Paractinoplanes brasiliensis: one gene and its partner. The protein of the gene in region 1 binds, or shares a complex with, the protein of each later gene. Links are inferred from orthologs where the notes say so. Each region holds a gene or a part of one and is shown on either strand. Other genes may lie near its edges.

Region 1 (6,952 bases):
CCGCGGCTTCCAGCAGGGCATCTTCGTCGCCGAGGAGATCGCCGGGCTCAAGCCGGCCCCGATCGACGAGGCCGGCATCCCGCGGGTCACCTATTCCGACCCCGAGATCGCCTCGGTCGGCCTGACCGAGACCAAGGCCAAGGAGCAGTACGGCGCGGACAAGGTCTCGACGTACAACTACAACCTCGGCGGCAACGGCAAGAGCCAGATCCTCAAGACCGCGGGCTTCGTCAAGCTCGTCCGGCTCAACGACGGCCCGGTCCTCGGCGTGCACATGGTCGGCGCGCGGATGGGTGAGCTGGTCGGCGAGGCCCAGCTGATCTACAACTGGGAGGCGTTCCCGGAAGAGGTCGCCCAGCTGGTCCACGCGCACCCGACGCAGAACGAGGCACTCGGCGAGGCGTTCCTGGCCCTGTCGGGCAAGCCCCTGCACGCACACAGCTGATCACCTGATCTACGCCGAGCCGGACCAAAAACGTGGTTAAGGAGTTCTGAGACATGCCGACATCGGTCACCATGCCGCGGCTGGGTGAGAGCGTCACCGAGGGCACCGTCACTCGCTGGCTGAAGCAGGAGGGCGAGCGGGTGGAGGCCGACGAGCCGCTGCTCGAGGTCTCCACCGACAAGGTCGACACCGAGATCCCCTCGCCGGCCGCGGGTGTGCTCGCCCGCATCGTCGTCGGCGAGGACGAGACGGCCGACGTCGGCAGCGAACTCGCGGTCATCGCGGGCGACGGGGAGGACGCCGGTTCCGCCGCGCCCGCCCCGGCCCAGCAGCAGACCGCCGAGCCCGAGCCCGCGGCGCCCACCACCCCGTCGACCGAGAAGCCGGTCGAGCAGGAGGCTCCGGCCCCGCAGACGGCCAAGCCGACCGGCGAGGGCACCGCGGTCAAGATGCCGGCGCTCGGCGAGAGCGTCACCGAGGGCACCGTCACCCGCTGGCTCAAGGCGGTCGGCGACTCGGTCGACGTCGACGAGCCGCTGCTCGAGGTCTCCACCGACAAGGTCGACACCGAGATCCCCTCGCCGGTCGCGGGCACGCTGCTCGAGATCAAGGTGCAGGAGGACGAGACGGCCGACGTCGGCGCCGACCTCGCGATCATCGGCGCCGAGGGTGCCGCGCCCGCGCCGGCTGAGGAGAAGCCCACTCCGGCGCCCGCGCCTCAGCAGCAGGCCGCTCCGAAGATCGAGTCGGCTCCCGCGCCCGACTTCGCCCCGGCCGGCGAGTCCTACGCCGACCCGGCGCCCGAGGCCGAGACGGCCAAGGACCCGGTCGCGGCCGAGGCGAAGGCCGAGCCGCCCGCCCCGGCGCAGCCGCGCACCGAGTCGGCGAGCCCGAACGGCGCCGGCGACGCGGGTTACGTCACCCCGCTGGTGCGCAAGCTCGCCGCCGAGAAGGGCGTCGACCTGTCGACCCTGACCGGCACCGGCGTCGGCGGCCGCATCCGCAAGCAGGACGTGACCGACGCCGCCGAGAAGGCTGCCGCCGCCAAGTCGGCTCCCGCTCCCGCTCCGGCTGCGGCTCCGCAGAAAGCACCGGCGCCCGCCAAGCCGGCGCCGAGCCCGTTGCGTGGCCGCACCGAGAAGCTGACCCGCACCCGCGCGACGATCGCCCGTCGCATGGTCGAGTCGCTGCAGATCTCGGCGCAGCTCACCACGGTCGTCGAGGTCGACGTCACCAAGATCGCTCAGCTGCGGCAGAAGGCCAAGGCCGACTTCCTGGCCCAGCACGGCGTGAAGCTCAGCTTCCTGCCGTTCTTCGCCCTGGCCGCGGTCGAGGCGCTGCGTCAGCACCCGGTGGTCAACTCGTCGATCGACCAGGAGGCCGGCACGGTCACCTACCACGACGCCGAGCACCTGGGCATGGCCGTCGACACGCCGAAGGGCCTGATCGTCCCGGTCATCAAGGACGCGGGCGACCTCAACCTGGCCGGCCTGGCCAAGCGGATCGCCGACGTGGCCGAGCGCACCCGCAACAACAAGATCGGGCCGGACGAGATCTCGGGCGGCACGTTCACGCTGACCAACACGGGCAGCCGGGGCGCGCTCTTCGACACCCCCATCATCAACCAGCCGCAGGTCGGCATCCTGGGCACCGGCGCGGTGGTCAAGCGCGCCGTGGTCATCAACGACCCCGAGCTGGGCGAGGTCATCGCGCCCCGCTCGATGGTCTACCTGGCCCTCAGCTACGACCACCGGATCGTGGACGGCGCCGACGCCGCCCGCTTCCTGGTCACGCTGAAGGAGCGCCTCGAGGGCGGCCACTTCGAGGGCGACCTCGGACTCGCGTAACAACCAGCAGCACAGAGAGCGTCCGGGATCATCCCGGGCGCTCTCTTCGTTTTGAACGGGTTCGATCCAGGGCATGATGGGAACCATGCGGATCCTGATCTCCGGCGGCTCCGGCTTTCTCGGCACCCCTTTCGTCGAGCGGCTGCGCGGCAACGGGCACGACGTGACCCGGCTGGTGCGCCGGCCGGCCCAGGCGCCCGACGAGGCGACCTGGCAGCCCTCGCAGGGTCAGATCGACCCGCACGTCGTCGCGGCGGCCGACGTGGTGATCAACCTGTCCGGCGCGAACGTGGGCGGCAAACGCTGGAACGCCCGCTACAAGAGCGAGCTGCGGTCCAGCCGGGTCGACACCACCGGCACGCTCGCCCGGGCGATCAGCAAGCTGCCCGGCGGCGACCGCCCGCACACGCTGCTGCAGGCCTCCGCCGTCGGCTGGTACGGCGACACCGGCGACAACCCGGTCACCGAGGAGGCGCCCGCGGGCACCACATTCCTGGCCGACCTGTGCCGGGTCTGGGAAGCGGCCGCCCGTCCGGCCGAGGACGCCGGCGTACGGGTCGTGCTGATGCGTACGGGCATCGCCGTCGAGACCCTGGTCGAGAAGCTCCTGCTGCCGTTCAAGCTGGGCGCGGGGGCCAAGCTCGGCGGCGGCAAGCAGTGGATGCCCTGGACAGACGTGCCCGACTGGCTCGCCGCGGCCGAGTTCCTGCTCGAGCGTGAGGACCTCGCCGGCCCGGTCAACCTGGTCGGCCGCGAGCCGGCGACCAACGCCGAGTTCACCAAGGCGCTGGCCGGCGCCGTCAACCGGCCGGCCCTGCTGTCCGTGCCGGGCCCGGCGCTGCACCTCGCGCTGGGCGAACTGGCCGGCGAGTCGCTGCGCAGTTCGCGAGTGGTCCCGGCCGTGCTGCAGCGGGCCGGTTTCCAGTGGGCCCACCCGACCATCGAGTCCGCTCTCCGGGCCGTCGTGGGCCGGGAAGCGGCAGCATCGCGTTGAGCAGCGGCGGCGGCTTGCTAACCTGCGCCTGATGTCCGTCGCCGTTCCCACCACCACGTCTGCCGCCGATGAGCCGGCCCCGCCCGACGCCCCCGCGGCGACCCGGCGGTGGCGGTCGCATCTGTTCGTCGCGCTGGCCGCCCTCGTCCTCGCCGGGTACGTCGTCAGCCGGCTCTGGCAGGACCCGTTCCAGCACGCTGTCGCCGAGAACGTCGGCGATCAGGCGTTCTTCGAGTGGGTGCTGTCCTACGGCGTGCACCTGATCCAGCACGGCGGCGACCCGTTCTTCACCGATCTGCTCAACGTGCCCGACGGCGTCAACCTCGCGGCCAACACCTCGATCACCGTGTACGCGATCCTGTTCGCGCCGCTGACGATGCTGGCCGGCCCGCAGATCACGTTCCTGACGATCCTCACGCTCAACCTGGCCGGCTCCGCCTTCGCCTGGTATCTGTTCCTCGGCCGCTGGATCACCGCCAACCGGGCCGCCGCCGCGCTGGCCGGGCTGTTCTGCGGGTTCGCGCCGGGCTTCATCGCCCACGCCAACGGCCACCTGAACTGGACGGCGGGCTGGATCGCGCCGCTGGTGCTGTGGCGGCTGCTCGCGATGCGGGACACCGGCCGCTGGCTGCGCAACGGGCTGATCCTCGGCCTGACGCTGGTGGTCGGGTTCTCGATCGCCGCCGAGGGCCTGTTCTTCGCGGCGCTGGCCGGCGGGGTGTTCGTGATCGTCTGGGCCCTCGCGCCGGTCAACCGGGCCGAGGCGCGCGCCGCGTGGGCGAAGTTCGCGGCCGGGCTCGGCGTCACCGCGGTGGTGGCCGGCGCCCTGCTGGCGTACCCGCTCCACATGCACTTCGCCGGGCCGCAGACCTTCAAGGGCACCGGGTTCAACCAGCGGCACTACTCCGAGGACCTGCTCTCGTTCTTCGCGTACGCCGATCGGTCGCTGGCCGCCTGGGCCGGGTTCGGCAACCACTTCGCTGCCAACCGTACGGAGGAGCAAAGCTTCTTCGGCCTGCCGCTGATGGTGCTGATCGTCGTCTCGCTGGTGATGCTTTACCGGCGGGCCGACGACAGCCGCCGCGCGACGCTGCGCGCTCTGCTCGTGGTGGGCGGGCTGTTCCTGCTCATCTCGCTCGGCCCCCGGCTGCGGCTGGCCGGCGAGGGCACAGACATTCCTTTGCTGTACGCCCTCCTGCAGCGCCTGCCGCTGTTCGACGCGGCCCTGCCGGCCCGGTACGCCCTGGTGCTGGTCGGTGTGTTCGGCGTGATCCTGGCCATGGCGTGCGAGCAGGCCTTCGGCGCCGTACGCCCGCAGCCGCTCTACACGATGGGGCTGGTGCTCGCGCTCGTCCCGATCTTCCCGATCCCGCTGGAGTACCGGCACCGCTCGCCCGAGCCACGGTTCATCGCCGACGGCACATGGGAGCGGTACGTGCCCGACGGCGGGGTGATGAGCGCGCTGCCGTTCGCGATCAACGTGGCAGCCGACGGGCAGCGCTGGCAGGCGTACACGATGGCCCGAGGCGGCAAGCTGTTCCGCATCCCCGACGGCTACTTCCTCGGCCCCGACATCGACGGCCCCGAGGGCAAGGGCCGCATCGGCTCGATCCCGCGGGCCACCGACTGGTTGTTCCTGCGGGCCGCCCTGTACGGCTACATCGCCGACCTCGACAACGCCGACCGGGCCACCGCCCGCGCCGACTTCCAGCGCTGGGGCGTCGAGGCGCTGTTCCTGCCCGACGAGATCACCGGTCCCGAGGGGCCGTTGTTCCGCTCGGCCGTCGAGTTCACCGCGCGCGACCTGCTGGGTGAGCCGGAACGCGTCGACGACGTCCTGGTGTGGCGTATCCGTCCCGGAGTGGATCCGGTCGACCGGTGAGTAGGGGACTACCGTGGATGCCGTGACAACTTCCACGCTCACAGTCCTGCGTCCCGGCCTCGTCGACTACCGCGAGGCCTGGGACGAGCAGCGGCGCCTGCACGAGGCCGTGGTGGAGGGCACCCAGCCCGACACCGTGCTGCTGCTCGAGCACCCCAGCGTGCTGACCGCCGGCAAACGCACCGAGCCCGCCGACCTGCCGATCGACGGCACCCCCGTCGTCGACGTCGACCGCGGCGGCAAGATCACCTGGCACGGTCCGGGTCAGCTGGTGGGCTATCCGATCCTGAGGCTGCCCGACCCGATCGACGTGGTGGCCTACGTACGCCGCACCGAGCAGCTGCTGATCGACGTGTGCGCCGAGTTCGGCGTCACCGCCGCCCGCTCCGACATCAAGGGCCGCAGCGGCGCGTGGGTCCTGGCCGACGACCGCGGCCCCGACCGCAAGATCGCCGCGATCGGCATCCGGGTCGCCCGCGGCGTCACCCAGCACGGCTTCGCCATCAACGCCAACTGCGACCTGGCCAACTTCGACAGGTTCACCCCGTGCGGCATCCGCGACGCGGGCGTCACCTCGCTCAGCGCCGAGCTGGGCCGCGACGTGACGGTGGCCGAGGTGCTGCCGGTTGTCGAGAAGCACCTCACTACGCTGCTCTGATGGCTCTCTATCGGGACCCGCGCGACAAACGCGTCTTCGTCCCCAAACGCGGCGGTGGGGTGTCGCTGAACTTCGGCCACCCCATCGCCTGGGTGATCCTGGTCTGCACGACCATCATCCCGTTCGCCATCGTGATCGGCATGACCATCGCTGTGCTGTCCTGACGCCCCTCGCGGCGATCCATCCCAGCGGTTCCGAACCAACACCCCAGCGCTCCCCGAAGCGCAGTCCGCTTAAAAGGTTCCAAACCAACACGGCCCAGCGCGTCCCGAAACGACCACCCCAGCGCGTCCCGGGGCCAGCTCCCCAGCGCGCCCCGAAGCCAGCGCCCCGGTGGTTCCCGGAGCGTCAGTTCGCCCCAACGGTTCCCCAAGCGATCACCCAACGCCCCCGGAACAATCACCCCGACGCCCCCAGCAACCGCCCCCAGCGCGTCCCGAAGCCAGCGCCCAGCGGCTCCCGGAGCGCAGTCCACTTCACCGGGCCTCCTGAGCTCGTGACGAACGCCCCAGCGCGCCCCGAAGCCAGCGCCCGAGTGGTTCCCCGAGCGCAGTCCACTTCAGCGGCCCTCCTGAGCTGGTCCAGCCCGGCGCCTCCCGGAGCACGGTCCGCTTCCGCGTGTACCCGGGCGATGTGGCTCAGTGGTTTTCGCGGGCGAACCTCCACACGCTGACGGTCAGGTCGTGGCGCAGGCACGAGAGCAGGTCGCCCGCGCGCTGACAGGCGTCCGGCGTCACCCGCGGGATGACACCGCGCACCCGGCCGTCGCCGGCGCCGACCAGCGTGGTGCGGTCCCCCTCGGGATAGAACACCAGGTCTCCGACCGGTCGTCCCCGGCCGAACTCGTGCGTGACCCGGCCGGTGGCGAGGTCGACCCGCGCGGACCGGCCGTCATCGCCGGTCAGCACGTCGCTCTCGCTCACCAGCCGCCACCGCGGGCCGCTCCACCGGACCCGGCCGCTCGCCGGATCGAGGGTGGCAACCCCCTCGAAGCCGACCACACAGAGCAACCCCCCGCCGCAAGCGACCGCCCCGAACGGCGACACGACCGGCGTGCGCCACTCGCGTTCCAGCCCGTCGAGCCGGAAAGCCGCGACGGAAGTGCCACTGATGGCGATCAGCCGCT
Region 2 (12,678 bases), 2.8 Mb from region 1 along the record:
ACCCAGATCATCTGGTTGACCGCGAGGCCGATCACCGACAGCTTCTCGCCGACCTGGATGACCGAGCCCCACTGGTCGATGACGACCACCACCCGCCAGACGACCTTGCCGCTCGGCGAGCGCACCGTGTACGGCTCGCCGAGCAGCGCGTTGACCTCTTCGGAGCCCTTGACCAGCGGCGGCGTGTCGTCGGGGCCGAGGTCGGGGTCGCCCACCACGGGCGGGTCGGGGCGCACGCCGTCGACGCTGCTGGACGAGACGTAGTAGTCGCTCGGGACCGGGATCTCGGAGCCCTGGCGCGCCTTGGCGATGGTCGCCGCGTAGATCGACAGCGACGTGTCGAGCCGGTCGAGCAGGTAGTTGTGCAACGCGTACGTGCTGGCGGCGCTGATCGCCGTGAGCGCCGCGAAGACCAGGACGAGCACCGACGCCACCAGCTTGACACGCAGCGAGACCTTACGCAGGCTGGGCTGCGGCGGGATCGAGTTGCGGACCCGCTCGGTGAGCGTCACGGCGGGGGGCTCAGACGGCTGGTTTGCGAAGCACGTAACCGACGCCGCGCAACGTGTGGATCAGGCGGGGCTGCACGTTGTCGACCTTACGCCGCAGGTACGAGATGTAGGACTCGACGATGTTGTCGTCGCCGCGGAAGTCGTACTTCCAGACGTGGTCGAGGATCTGCGCCTTGGACAGCACCCGGTTGGCGTTCAGCATGAGGTAGCGCAGGAGCTTGAACTCGGTCGGCGAGAGCTGCACCCGCTGGCCGGCCCGGTAGACCTCGTGGGTCTCCTCGTCGAGCTCGAGGTCGGCGAAGACCAGGCGGGACGGCTCGTCGTCGCCCTGCGTCGTGCGGCGCAGCACGGCCCGGATGCGGGCGGTGAGCTCCTCGAGGCTGAACGGCTTGGTGACGTAGTCGTCGCCGCCCAGGGTCAGGCCCCGGATCTTGTCGTCGGTGCCGTCGCGGGCGGTCAGGAAGACCACCGGGGTGCGCTGGCCGCCCTCGCGCATGAGCCGGATCACCTCGAACCCGTCGAGGTCGGGCAGCATGACGTCGAGGACGACGAGGTCGGGGGTGGTGTTCTTCGCCGCGCTGACGGCCGCGCTGCCGCTCGTCGCGGTGCTCACGTCGAAGCCGGCGAAGCGGAGACTGGCGGAGAGCAGCTCGAGGATGTTCGCGTCGTCCTCGACGACGAGCAGTTTCGCCTCGCTCTGCTTGGGCTGGGTCTGAGCGGCCATGACACCCAGTATTTATCAGCCCGCTGCACCCCGCCTGCACACCAGCTGAAAGTTGTCTGTAAACGCTCTCAGGCGGCCAGGCGGTAGTCACCGCCCATCGAGGCCTGGGCCGCGCGGGCGAGCACCCGGCGGTCGGCGCCGGGCACGGGACGCAGGGCGGGCGCGGCCACCACGGTGACCGTCAAGGACCGTAGCGCGGCCACCCGGCGTACGGACTCGAGAAGGGTGTCGTCGCCGACGAACGCGGCCGCGGTGGAGTCGTACGTGATCGAAACCGGAACCACGGGAGCGCCCGCGTCGATCGCCGCCTGGAACAGCGCCGGGCGGAACCGGCCCCGGTTGGCGCCGCAGAACGTCGTGCCCTCGGGGAACGCGGCGACCGTGCCGCCCGAGCGCAGCGCGTCGGCCACCTCGCCGACCGTGCCGGGCAGCGACTTCGGGCGCGCGCGGTCGATGAAGATCGCCCCGGACCGCCCGGCCAGCACTCCGATGCCCGGCCACGCGCCGACCTCGCCCTTCGCGACCACGCGCATCGGGGTCACGGCCATCAGCACCAGGATGTCCAGCCAGGAGACGTGGTTGGCGACCAGCAGGCTGCCGGGTCTGAGGACGGGGCCGCGCCGCACGACGCGAATGCCGAGGACGCGCAGCATCACGCGGGCCACCACACGCAGGGTGAGACCGCGCAGCAGGGGAACGAGCAGAAGACCGCTTCCCAGTACGGCGGCGAGGGCCATCAGGCGCAACGTGGCCGTGCCGGGCGCGGCGGGGCGGCCCGCGCCCTCCCGGCAGTGGGCGCCGCAGCCCGACGTCGGCTGCCAGAAGCAGGTCATCGGACCGCTCCCAGGAAGTGCCGGCGGTAACGCGGGTCCAGCCGGTCCATCGAGAACAGCACGTAGAAGTCGGCGCAGTCGAAATCGGGGTCGTAGGCGGGCCGGCCGCAGACCCAGCTGCCCAGCCGCAGATAGCCCTTGAGCAGAGCGGGCGGCTGGGTGCGGGGGTCGCCGGCCACGTCTGTCCCGGCCAGCCAGTCGCGGCGGGGGGTGACCCGCAGAGTGGGCGGGGACAGGTGTCCGGCCTGCACCCGGGCCCAGACCCCGGCCGCGGTCGCGCCGCCGTCGTCCAGCGGCACGGAGGCGCAGCCGGCCAGCCAGCGCAGGTTGTTCAGGTGCAGGTAGCGGGCGATGCCGGCCCACATCAGGTTGATCACCGAGCCGCTGCGGTGGTCGGGGTGCACGCACGAGCGGCCGGTCTCGACCAGCTGGTCGCGCAGCGGGCGCAGCGCGGCCAGGTCGAACTCGCCGTCGCCGTAGCGGCGTCCGGCGCGCTCGGCGGCCCGGGGCGGCAGCATGCGGTAGGTGCCGACCACCGCGCCGGTCGCGTCGTCGCGCACGATCAGGTGGTCGCAATGGTCGTCGAACTCGTCGACGTCACGCCCGTCGGCGGTGGCGCCGGGCAGCGTCGCGCCGAGCTCGCCCGCGAAGACGTCGTGGCGCAGTCGCTGCGCGGCCTCGACGTGGCTCTGGTCGTCGGCCAGGAGCAGAGTGTAGCCGCTGGTCCCGGTGGGGGCGGCGGCAGTTATGAGAACGGCCATGTGATGTGTGTAGGCGCGGCACCTGCCCGCGGAATGTCGCCCCAGAAGGCAATTCATGGCCACGACATGAACGGCTTGTGCGAGCCTTCCTCGCATGGAGATTCCGGCACGCTTCAACGGTCCGCCCACGTCCGGCAACGGAGGGTGGTCGGCGGGCGCCTTCGCGGTCGAGGCCGGCGCCCGCCTCGGGGCGCCGCCGCTCGAGGTCACGCTGCGGGTGCCGCCCCCGCTCGACACGCCGCTGACGTACGCCGACGGCTCGGTGCACGACGGCGGCACGCTGGTGGCGACCGTGGGCGAGGCGACCGGCGAGATCCCCGCGGTCACGCCGGTGAGCCTGGACGCGGCGGTGGAGGCGGCCCGGGCGTACGAGGGCTTCACCCGGCACCCCTTCCCCACCTGCTACGTCTGCGGGCCGGAACGCCCGGACGGGCTGCGCATCTTCTCCGGGCCGCTGCCGGACGGGCGTACGGCCGCGCCCTGGGTCGTTCCCGCCGAAGTGGACCTCCGGGTGCTGTGGGCCGCGCTGGACTGCCCGGGCGGCTGGACCGCGCTGCGCACCGGCCGCACCTATGTCCTCGGCCGGATCGCGGTCGATGCCACCGCGCTGCCCGAGCCCGGCTCGACGTGTGTGGTGGTCGGCGCGGCGACGGAGTTCTCCGGGCGCAAGGCGATGGTGCTCTCCACCGTTCTCGGCCGCGACGGCACGCCGCTTGCCAAGGCCAGGGCCACATGGATCGCCACGACCTAGTAAGTTGACCACTCACCTCAGGGGGAAGGAGCGCTGTCGATGACCGCGCCAGGCACCGACGAGATCGTCGTCGATCGCCTCACCAAGCAGTACAAGAAGCTCCGAGCCGTCGACGATCTGTCGTTCCGGGTGCGTTCGGGCCGGGTGACCGGTTTCCTCGGTCCCAACGGGGCCGGAAAAACCACCACCCTGCGCATGCTGCTCGGTCTGGTCACGCCGACCGCGGGCACGGCCACCTTCGGCAACCAGCGCTACACCGACCTCACCGACCCCGTCCGCAAGGTGGGCGCGGTGCTCGAGGCGTCGAGCGCCCACCGTGGCCGCACCGGCCGCAACCACCTGCGGATGATCTGCCGCGCCGCGGGCCTGCCCGACACCCGCGCCGACGAGGTGCTCGAGCTGGTCGGGCTGACCCCGGCCGCCAAGCGCAAGTTCAAGGGCTACTCGCTGGGCATGAAGCAACGCCTGGGCATCGCCGCCGCCATGCTCGGCGACCCGCAGGTGCTGATCCTCGACGAGCCGGCCAACGGTCTCGACCCCGAGGGCATCCGCTGGATGCGTGACCTGCTCAAGTCGCTGGCCGCCAACGGCCGCACGGTGCTGGTCTCCAGCCACCTGCTGGGCGAGATGCAGCTCCTGGCCGACGACGTGGTGATCGTCGCGGCCGGCAAGCTGATCCGGCAGGGCCCGGTCGACGAGGTGCTCGGCGACATGGCCGGCGGCACCCAGGTGCGGGTGCGCACCCCGCAGGCCGAGCAGCTGACCGCCGCGCTCTCCGAGCTGAACGCCACCGTCAACCCGGCGCAGGACGGTTCGCTGCTGGTGCACGGGGCCGAGGCGGCCGCGATCGGGCACGCCGCGTTCTCGGCCGGGGTCGAGCTGCACGAGCTGACCAGCGAGCGCGGCGACCTCGAACAGGTCTTCCTGCAGCTCACGGCCGGAAAGGCGGGCATTCGATGAGTCTGGTCAACGCCGAGCTCTTCAAGGTCCGCACCACCTCGCTGTGGTGGATCATGGGCATCATCCTGGTCCCGCTGTACGCGGCCAGCGTGCTGGCCAACTGGGCGCAGGCCAGCGCGGGCGTCCCGCCGTCGGACGCCGGGGTCTCCGACACCCAGACCGAGCAGATCGAGGCGGCGCTGCAGCCGATCAACATCGCGACCAACCTCTACACCAGCGGGCAGTACTTCGGCGTCCTGGTGGTCCTGCTGCTCTCGGCGATCATCGTGACCAGCGAGTTCTTCCACCTCACGGCGACCACGACGTTCCTGACGACGCCACGCCGCGAGTCGGTGATCCTGGCCAAGTTCGGCGCCGCGGTCGTCATCGGCCTGATCGTCTGGCTGTTCACCACGATCCTCAACCTGCTCGTGGTCCCGCTGATCATGAACAACCTCGACCTGGGCTCCCAGCTCGGCGAGCCGGCCGTGTGGCGGGCCATCGGGCTCAACGCGCTGGCCTTCGTGCTCTGGGCGATCCTCGGCGTCGGAGCGGGCGTGCTGATCCGCAGCCAGATCGCGGCGACGCTGATCCTGGCCATCACGTACGTGGTCGGCACGTCGGTCATCGGCCTGATCTTCTTCCTGCTCACCGAGTACGTGGCCGAGTGGATCAACAACCTGCAGGTGCTGGTGCCGACAGTCGCCTCGCAGCTGATGATCTCGGGCACCGATCTGCCGGGCACGCCGCCACGCTGGGTCGGCGCGGTGGTGCTGATCGGCTACGCCGCGGTGCTCGGCTTCATCGGCACCTGGCTGACCAAGCGGCGGGACATCAGCTGACCAAGCTGATCTTGCCGGATGAGATCCCACGTCGCCTCGCGCGACGTGGGATCTTGCATTACGGCCCCATGTGGCAGGAGTTCACCCCGGCGCACGGCGTAGCCTGGATGCCGAATCCTTCCCGTCCCATGTGACGAACCGGTCGCGTGCTGACAAACATGGTGAAAGAGGCGAACACGGAAGTGTCGACCCAGCAGACTTCGCACGAGAACCCACTCGCGGACTTCGGGCCGAATGAGTGGATCGTCGACGAGATGTATCAGCGCTACCTGGCCGACCCCAGCAGCGTCGACCCGGCCTGGCACGACTTCTTCGCCGATTACAAGCCCGCGATGGCTACCGGCTCGATCGTGACGCCCGACGAGGCGAAAGCCGCCAACGCGACCGCCTCCGCGGCCCGCGCCGGCACCGATGCCCCGGCCGCGTCCACGGTCGCCCCCGTCAAGCCGACAGTTCCGACCGAGTCTGCCAAGCCGAAGACCGCTCCCGCTCCCGCCAAGCCGGCGCCGGCCGCGAAGCCCGCTGCCTCGTCGAACGGGAAGGCCGAGGGCGCCAAGGTCACCACGCTGCGCGGCGTCGCCGCCAAGATCGTGCAGAACATGGACGCCTCGCTCGAGGTGCCCACGGCCACCTCGGTGCGCGCGGTCCCGGCCAAGCTCATGGTCGACAACCGCATCGTGATCAACAACCACCTCGCCCGCGGGCGGGGCGGAAAGGTCAGCTTCACCCACCTGATCGGGTGGGCGCTGGTGCGCGCGGTGGCCAAGCACCCCGAGATGAACAACTCGTTCGCCGAGGTCGACGGCAAGCCCGCCCTCGTGCAGCCGGAGCACATCAACCTCGGCATCGCCATCGACCTCGCGAAGAAGGACGGCTCGCGCACGCTGGTCGTGCCGTCCATCAAGAACTGCGAGCAGATGGACTTCCGCAAGTTCTGGCAGGCCTACGAGGACGTGGTGCGCCGCGCCCGCCGTAACGAGCTGACCATGGACGACTACACCGGCACGACGATCTCGCTGACCAACCCGGGCGGCATCGGCACGGTCCACTCGATCCCGCGCCTGATGGCCGGGCAGAGCGCGATCATCGGTGTCGGCGCGATGGAGTACCCCGCGCCCTACGCCGGCATGAGCGACGAGACCCTGACCGAGCACGGCGTCAGCAAGGTGACCACGCTGACCAGCACCTACGACCACCGGGTCATCCAGGGCGCGCAGTCCGGCGAGTTCCTCAAGGCCATGCAGGAGTTCCTGCTCGGCGAGCACGCCTTCTACGACGAGATCTTCACCTCGCTGCGCATCCCGTACGAGCCGGTCCGCTGGATGCGCGACGTCGTCCGCACCTCCGACGGCCAGATCGACAAGGCGGCCCGGGTCGTCGAGCTGATCCACGCGTACCGCGTGCGCGGTCACCTGATGGCCGACACCGACCCGCTCGAGTTCGAGATCCGCCGTCACCCCGACCTCGACGTGCTCCAGCACGGTCTCACGCTGTGGGACCTCGACCGCACGTTCCCGGTCGGCGGCTTCGCCGGCAAGCAGCGCATGCGGCTGCGCGACGTGCTCGGCGTCCTGCGCGACACGTACTGCCGCCGGGTCGGCATCGAGTACATGCACATCCAGGGCCCCGAGGAAAGGCGCTGGATCCAGGACCGCATCGAGATCAAGTACACCAAGCCCGACCCGGACGAGCAGAAGCACATCCTCAACCGGCTGAACGCGGCCGAGGCGTTCGAGACGTTCCTGCAGACCAAGTACGTCGGGCAGAAGCGGTTCTCGCTGGAGGGCGGCGAGTCGCTGATCCCGCTGCTCGACGCGGTGCTCGAGTCGTCGGCCGAGGCGGGGCTCGACGAGATGGTCATCGGCATGGCCCACCGCGGGCGCCTCAACGTGCTGGCCAACATCGTCGGCAAGCCGTACGAAAAGATCTTCAACGAGTTCGAGGGCCAGATGGACCCGAAGTCGGCCCACGGCTCCGGCGACGTCAAATATCACCTGGGCCAGAGCGGCAAATACACCACGCCCGACGGCCAGAACTCGACCACGGTCAGCGTGGTGGCCAACCCGTCGCACCTGGAGGCCGTCGACCCGGTGCTCGAGGGCATCGTCCGCGCCAAGCAGGACCGCCTCGACCTGGGCCTGCACGGCTACACGGTGCTCCCGGTGCTGGTGCACGGCGACGCCGCGTTCGCCGGCCAGGGCGTGGTGGCCGAGACGCTCAACCTGTCGCAGCTGCGCGGCTACCGCACGGGCGGCACGGTCCACGTGATCGTCAACAACCAGGTCGGCTTCACCACCGCCCCGGAATACAGCCGCTCGTCGATGTACTCGACCGACGTGGCCCGCATGATCCAGGCGCCGATCTTCCACGTGAACGGCGACGACCCCGAGGCCGTGGTCCGGGTCGCGAAGCTCGCCTTCGAGTACCGCCAGGCGTTCAACAAGGACGTCGTGATCGACATGGTCTGCTACCGCCGCCGGGGTCACAACGAGGGCGACGACCCTTCGATGACCAACCCGCGGATGTACGAGATCATCGACACCAAGCGCTCGGTGCGCAAGCTCTACACCGAGGAGCTGATCGGCCGGGGTGACATCACCGTCGACGACGCCCAGGAGCAGCTGCGCGACTACCAGTCCCAGCTCGAGCAGGTCTTCAAGGCCACCCGGGACGCGGCCGGCACCCCGCCCCGCCCCCGGGTGATCAGCGAGGAGCCGGAGCCCGAGGTCAAGACCGCGATCGACCCCGCCACCGTCCGCGCGGTCGGCCAGGCGCACGTCGAGCTGCCCGAGGGCTTCACCCCGCACAAGCGGGTGCAGCAGCTGCTCGAGCGGCGGGCCAAGATGGGCACCGAGGGCGGCATCGACTGGGGCTTCGGTGAGCTGATCGCGTTCGGCTCGCTGCTGGCCCAGGGCATCACCGTCCGGCTGGCCGGGCAGGACTCGCGCCGTGGCACGTTCGTCTCCCGGCACGCCTCGATCGTCGACGCCAAGACCGGCAAGGACTACCTGCCGCTGTCCACGCTGACGACCGGCTCGGCCCGGTTCTTCGTGCACGACTCGCTGCTCAGCGAGTACGCGGCGATGGGCTTCGAGTACGGCTACTCGGTCGAGAACCCGGAGGCGCTGGTCCTCTGGGAGGCGCAGTTCGGCGACTTCGTCAACGGCGCCCAGTCGATCGTCGACGAGTTCATCTCGTCCGGCGAGGTCAAGTGGGGCCAGCAGTCCTCGCTCGTGCTCCTGCTGCCGCACGGCCAGGAAGGCCAGGGCCCCGACCACTCGTCCGGCCGGCCCGAGCGGTTCCTGCAGCTCTGCGCGCAGGACAACATGCGCGTGGCCAACACGACGACCCCGGCAAACTACTTCCACTTGCTGCGCCGGCAGGCCCTGTCGGCCAAGCGCAAGCCGCTGGTGGTGTTCTCGCCGAAGTCGCTGCTGCGGCACAAGCTGGCGGTGTCGTCGGTCACCGACTTCACCGAGGGCACGTTCCAGCCGGTGATCGGCGACGCCGGCGTCAACGGCTCGCCGCTCGACACCGGCTCGGTCAAGCGGGTGCTGCTCTGTTCGGGCAAGGTGTACTACGACCTGTTCCAGGCCCGGGCCGAGCGCGGCATCACCGACACCGCGATCATCCGGATGGAGCAGATCTACCCGCTGCCGGTCGAGGAGCTCAAGGCGATCCTGGCCCAGTTCCCCAACGCCGACGACTTCGTCTGGGTGCAGGAGGAGCCGGCCAACCAGGGCGCCTGGTCGTTCGTCGCGCTCAACCTGCTCGAGCACCTCGAGGGTGTCCGGCTGCGCCGGATCTCGCGCCCGGCCGCTGCCGCACCCGCGGTGGGCTCGGCCAAGCTGCACGAGGCCGAGCAGGCCGCGCTGATCGAGGCCGCGCTGCCGCGGCCCTGACCGGTTGACTGAGGAGGGGGCGCTCCGCTGCGGCGGGGCGCCCCCTCCTACTATCCGGGCATGTACTTCACCGATCGTGGCATCGAGGAGCTCGTCGACCGGCGCGGCGAGGAAAGCGTGACGCTGGAGTGGCTGGGCGAGCAGCTGCGCACCTTCGTCGACCAGAACCCGCAGTTCGAGACCCCGATCGAGCGGTTCGCCACGTGGCTGGCCCGCGCCGACGACGAGGATGACGAGTAACTCACGCCCCATCCGGCGGGTCGAACGGCATCCCGGCGCCGAGGTCGACCGTTCTGCTTGGTGGGCACGGATTCCCGCCGTACGGGCTGTGCTGGATCACGGGTTGAACATCCCGGCCGGCGTCACGTTCCTCGTCGGCGAGAACGGCTCGGGCAAGTCCACCCTGGTGGAGGCGCTGGCCCAGGCCCACGGCCTCAACCCCGAGGGCGGCTCCCGCAACGCGATGCACTCCACCCGCCCCACCGAGTCGCCGCTGGGTGAGGCGCTGCGGCTGGTTCGCACCCCCGGCCGCCGCGCCAACGCCTACTTCCTGCGGGCCGAGACGGCACACGGGCTCTACACGTACCTGGAAAGCCTGCCCGGCAACGTCTCCGACGCCGGCCTGCACCAGCAGAGTCACGGCGAGGGTTTCCTGGAGATCCTGACCCGTAAGTTCCGCGGATACGGGTTCTATCTGATGGACGAGCCCGAGGCGCCGCTGTCGTTCACGTCGACCCTCGGGCTGCTCGGCCACCTCGACGAGCTGCGGGCGGCCGGCGGCCAGGTGGTCGTGGCCACCCATTCCCCGCTGCTCACCGCCCTGCCCGGCGCCACGGTCCTGGAGCTCGGCGAGCACGGGATCCGGCGTACGGAATGGAAGGATCTTGACCTGGTCGCCCACTGGCGCGGCTTCCTCGAGCGGCCCGAGACCTACTTCCGCGAGGGCCTTCTGTCACCTGGTGTTGGGACGTTTCGGCCCGGCGGGGAGCATCGGGGGCCGGTAGGTTGAAGTCGTGGCACGAAGCGTCTATGTAGCCGGTCTGGGTCCAGGTGTCGGCAAGGGCACCGTCGCGCTGGGGCTGGTCGAGTTGCTGTCCCGGCAGGTCGCGCGGATCGGGGTGTTCCGGCCCCTGGTGTCCGGCGACGGCGACGATCCCCTGCTCACGCTGCTGACCAAGCGCTATCCGGTGGTCGCGCCCTACGCGGAGTCGTACGGGGTGACCATGGCGGAGGCAAGCGCTCTCGTGGCCGACGGCAGGTGGGAGGAACTCATCTCGCGGATCGTCGAGCGGTACCGCGAGGTCGAACGGCACGCCGCGTCCGTGGTGGTGATCGGCAGCGACTTCGTGGCCGCGGGCGGCGCCAAGGAACGCGACGAGATCCCGCGTGAGCTGGGATTCAACGCCCGGCTGGCCACCGAGTTCGGCAGCGTCGTGGTGCCGGTGATCAGCGGTGACGGTCGTGGGGCGGAATCGATCGCCGCGGCGGCTCGCAGCGCCTATCACTCGCTCGTCGACCTGGACGCCACGGTGGTGGCCGTGATCGCCAACCGGGTGCCCGAGGGGGTGGGGCCGCTGCCCGACGCGGGGCTGCCGGTGCCGCTGTGGTCGATCCCGTCGGTGGCCGCGGTCGCCGCGCCCACCGTGGCCGAGGTCGCGGCCGCGCTCGACGCCACTGTCGTGTCGGGCGGCGAGGGCGCGCTCGACCGGGACGTGCTCGACTACGTGGTCGGCGCGGCGCACGTGCCGGTCGTGCTCGACCACCTGACCGACGGCGCGTTGATGATCACGCCGGGCGACCGGGCCGACCTGCTGCTGGCCGCGAGCGCCGCGCACGCCGCCGGCAACGTGACGCTGTCGGGGCTGGTGCTGACCTTGGGCGAACCGGCCGACCCCCGGGTCGTACGGGTGATCGAGCGGCTCAACACCGGCCTGGCCATGCTGATCGTGGACGCCGACAGCTACCACACGATCGCGGCCGCCTCGCACATCCAGGCCCGCCTGGGCACCAGCACGCCGCGCAAGATCGAGGCCGCGCTGGGCGCCTTCGAGGAGAACGTGGACACTGCCGAGCTGGCCCGGGTGCTCGACGTCGCCCGGTCGAGCCGGGTCACGCCGCTGATGTTCGAGAACGACCTGATCGACCGGGCCCGCACCGAGCGGCGCCACCTCGTGCTGCCCGAGGGGACCGACGAACGCATCCTGCGGGCCAGCGAGACGCTGCTGCGGCGCGGCGTCGCCGACCTCACCCTTCTGGGCGACCCCACCGAGATCAACCGCCGGGCCCGTGAGCTGGGCGTCGAGATCGGGGCGGCCCAGCTGATCGACCCGGCGCACAGCCCGTGGCGCGACGACTTCGCCGAACGTTACGCCGAGTTGCGCAAGAAGCGCGGGGTGTCGCTCGACCTGGCCTACGACGTGGTTCGCGACGTCAACTACTTCGGCACGATGATGGTGGCCGAGGGGCTGGCCGACGGCATGGTGTCGGGGGCCAACCACACCACGGCGGCCACGATCCGGCCCGCGTTCGAGATCATCAAGACGGTTCCGGACGTGTCGGTCGCCTCCAGCGTGTTCTTCATGCTGCTGGCCGACCGGGTGCTGGTCTACGGCGACTGCGCGGTCAACCCCGACCCCGACGCGGCTCAGCTGGCCGACATCGCGCTCTCCTCCGCCCGTACGGCGGCCGCGTTCGGCATCGAACCGCGGGTCGCGATGCTCTCGTACTCGACGGGCAGTTCCGGGGCGGGCGCCGACGTGGAAAAGGTCGCCGCGGCCACCGCCCTGGTTCGCGAACGCCGGCCCGACCTGCCGGTCGAAGGCCCGATCCAGTACGACGCGGCCGTCGACCCGGCCGTGGCGGCGACCAAGCTGCCCGGCAGCGCGGTGGCCGGTCAGGCGACGGTGCTGATCTTCCCGGACCTCAACACCGGCAACAACACGTACAAGGCGGTGCAGCGCTCGGCCAACGCGGTCGCCGTCGGGCCGGTCATGCAGGGCCTGCGGCGACCGGTCAACGATCTGTCCCGAGGGGCGACGGTGAAGGACATCGTGAACACGGCGGCGATCACGGCGATCCAGGCGGCCGCGCTGTGACCCGGGTGCTGGTGCTCAACAGCGGCTCGTCCTCGGTGAAATACCGGCTCTTCGACGGCTCCGCCACTGTCGCCAAGGGCCTGGTCGAACGAATCGGCGAGGCGGGCGGCGAGGTGGCCGACCACCGGGCCGCGCTGCAGGGGATCATGGCCGAGGTCGACCTGTCCGGCCTGGCCGCGGTCGGGCACAGGGTGGTGCACGGCGGCACCGAGTTCACAAGCCCCACGGTGATCGACGACGACGTGGTGGCCCGGGTCGAGGCGCTCGTACCGCTGGCCCCGCTGCACAACCCGGCCGCGCTGACCGGCATCGAGGTGGC

Evidence for each region.
Region 2: sucB (region 1) and C8E87_RS20515 share a complex: the UniProt entries of both Bacillus subtilis proteins name them as parts of the 2-oxoglutarate dehydrogenase (OGDH) complex. The link is inferred for Paractinoplanes brasiliensis from one-to-one orthologs.

Annotation. Positions count from the first base shown.
Region 1 is NZ_SNWR01000001.1:1,738,302-1,745,253, forward strand. What follows is about bases 1-2,895. They hold sucB (2-oxoglutarate dehydrogenase, E2 component, dihydrolipoamide succinyltransferase), read left to right. Parts: upstream 1-498; coding sequence 499-2,292; downstream 2,293-2,895. Other genes in these bases: lpdA (dihydrolipoyl dehydrogenase), read left to right, coding at 1-445; C8E87_RS07410 (TIGR01777 family oxidoreductase), read left to right, coding at 2,378-2,895. In the rest of the region: more of C8E87_RS07410, read left to right, coding at 2,896-3,286; C8E87_RS07415 (DUF6311 domain-containing protein), read left to right, coding at 3,318-5,168; lipoyl(octanoyl) transferase LipB, read left to right, coding at 5,191-5,826; C8E87_RS07425 (peptide ABC transporter substrate-binding protein), read left to right, coding at 5,826-5,990; C8E87_RS07430 (outer membrane protein assembly factor BamB family protein), read right to left, coding at 6,465-6,952. UniProt on the Bacillus subtilis protein: E2 component of the 2-oxoglutarate dehydrogenase (OGDH) complex which catalyzes the second step in the conversion of 2-oxoglutarate to succinyl-CoA and CO(2).
Region 2 is NZ_SNWR01000001.1:4,515,443-4,528,120, reverse strand. Bases 5,159-9,464 are described here. They hold C8E87_RS20515 (multifunctional oxoglutarate decarboxylase/oxoglutarate dehydrogenase thiamine pyrophosphate-binding subunit/dihydrolipoyllysine-residue succinyltransferase subunit), read left to right. Parts: upstream 5,159-5,520; coding sequence 5,521-9,264; downstream 9,265-9,464. Other genes in these bases: C8E87_RS20510 (DUF6104 family protein), read left to right, coding at 9,325-9,464; C8E87_RS20520 (ABC transporter permease subunit), read left to right, coding at 5,159-5,362. Also shown: C8E87_RS20550 (sensor histidine kinase), read right to left, coding at 1-512; C8E87_RS20545 (response regulator transcription factor), read right to left, coding at 523-1,236; C8E87_RS20540 (lysophospholipid acyltransferase family protein), read right to left, coding at 1,305-2,069; C8E87_RS20535 (GNAT family N-acetyltransferase), read right to left, coding at 2,066-2,830; C8E87_RS20530 (hypothetical protein), read left to right, coding at 2,925-3,581; C8E87_RS20525 (ABC transporter ATP-binding protein), read left to right, coding at 3,621-4,541; more of C8E87_RS20520, read left to right, coding at 4,538-5,158; more of C8E87_RS20510, read left to right, coding at 9,465-9,504; C8E87_RS20505 (AAA family ATPase), read left to right, coding at 9,494-10,273; pta (phosphate acetyltransferase), read left to right, coding at 10,278-12,359; C8E87_RS20495 (acetate/propionate family kinase), read left to right, coding at 12,356-12,678. UniProt on the Bacillus subtilis protein: E1 component of the 2-oxoglutarate dehydrogenase (OGDH) complex which catalyzes the decarboxylation of 2-oxoglutarate, the first step in the conversion of 2-oxoglutarate to succinyl-CoA and CO(2).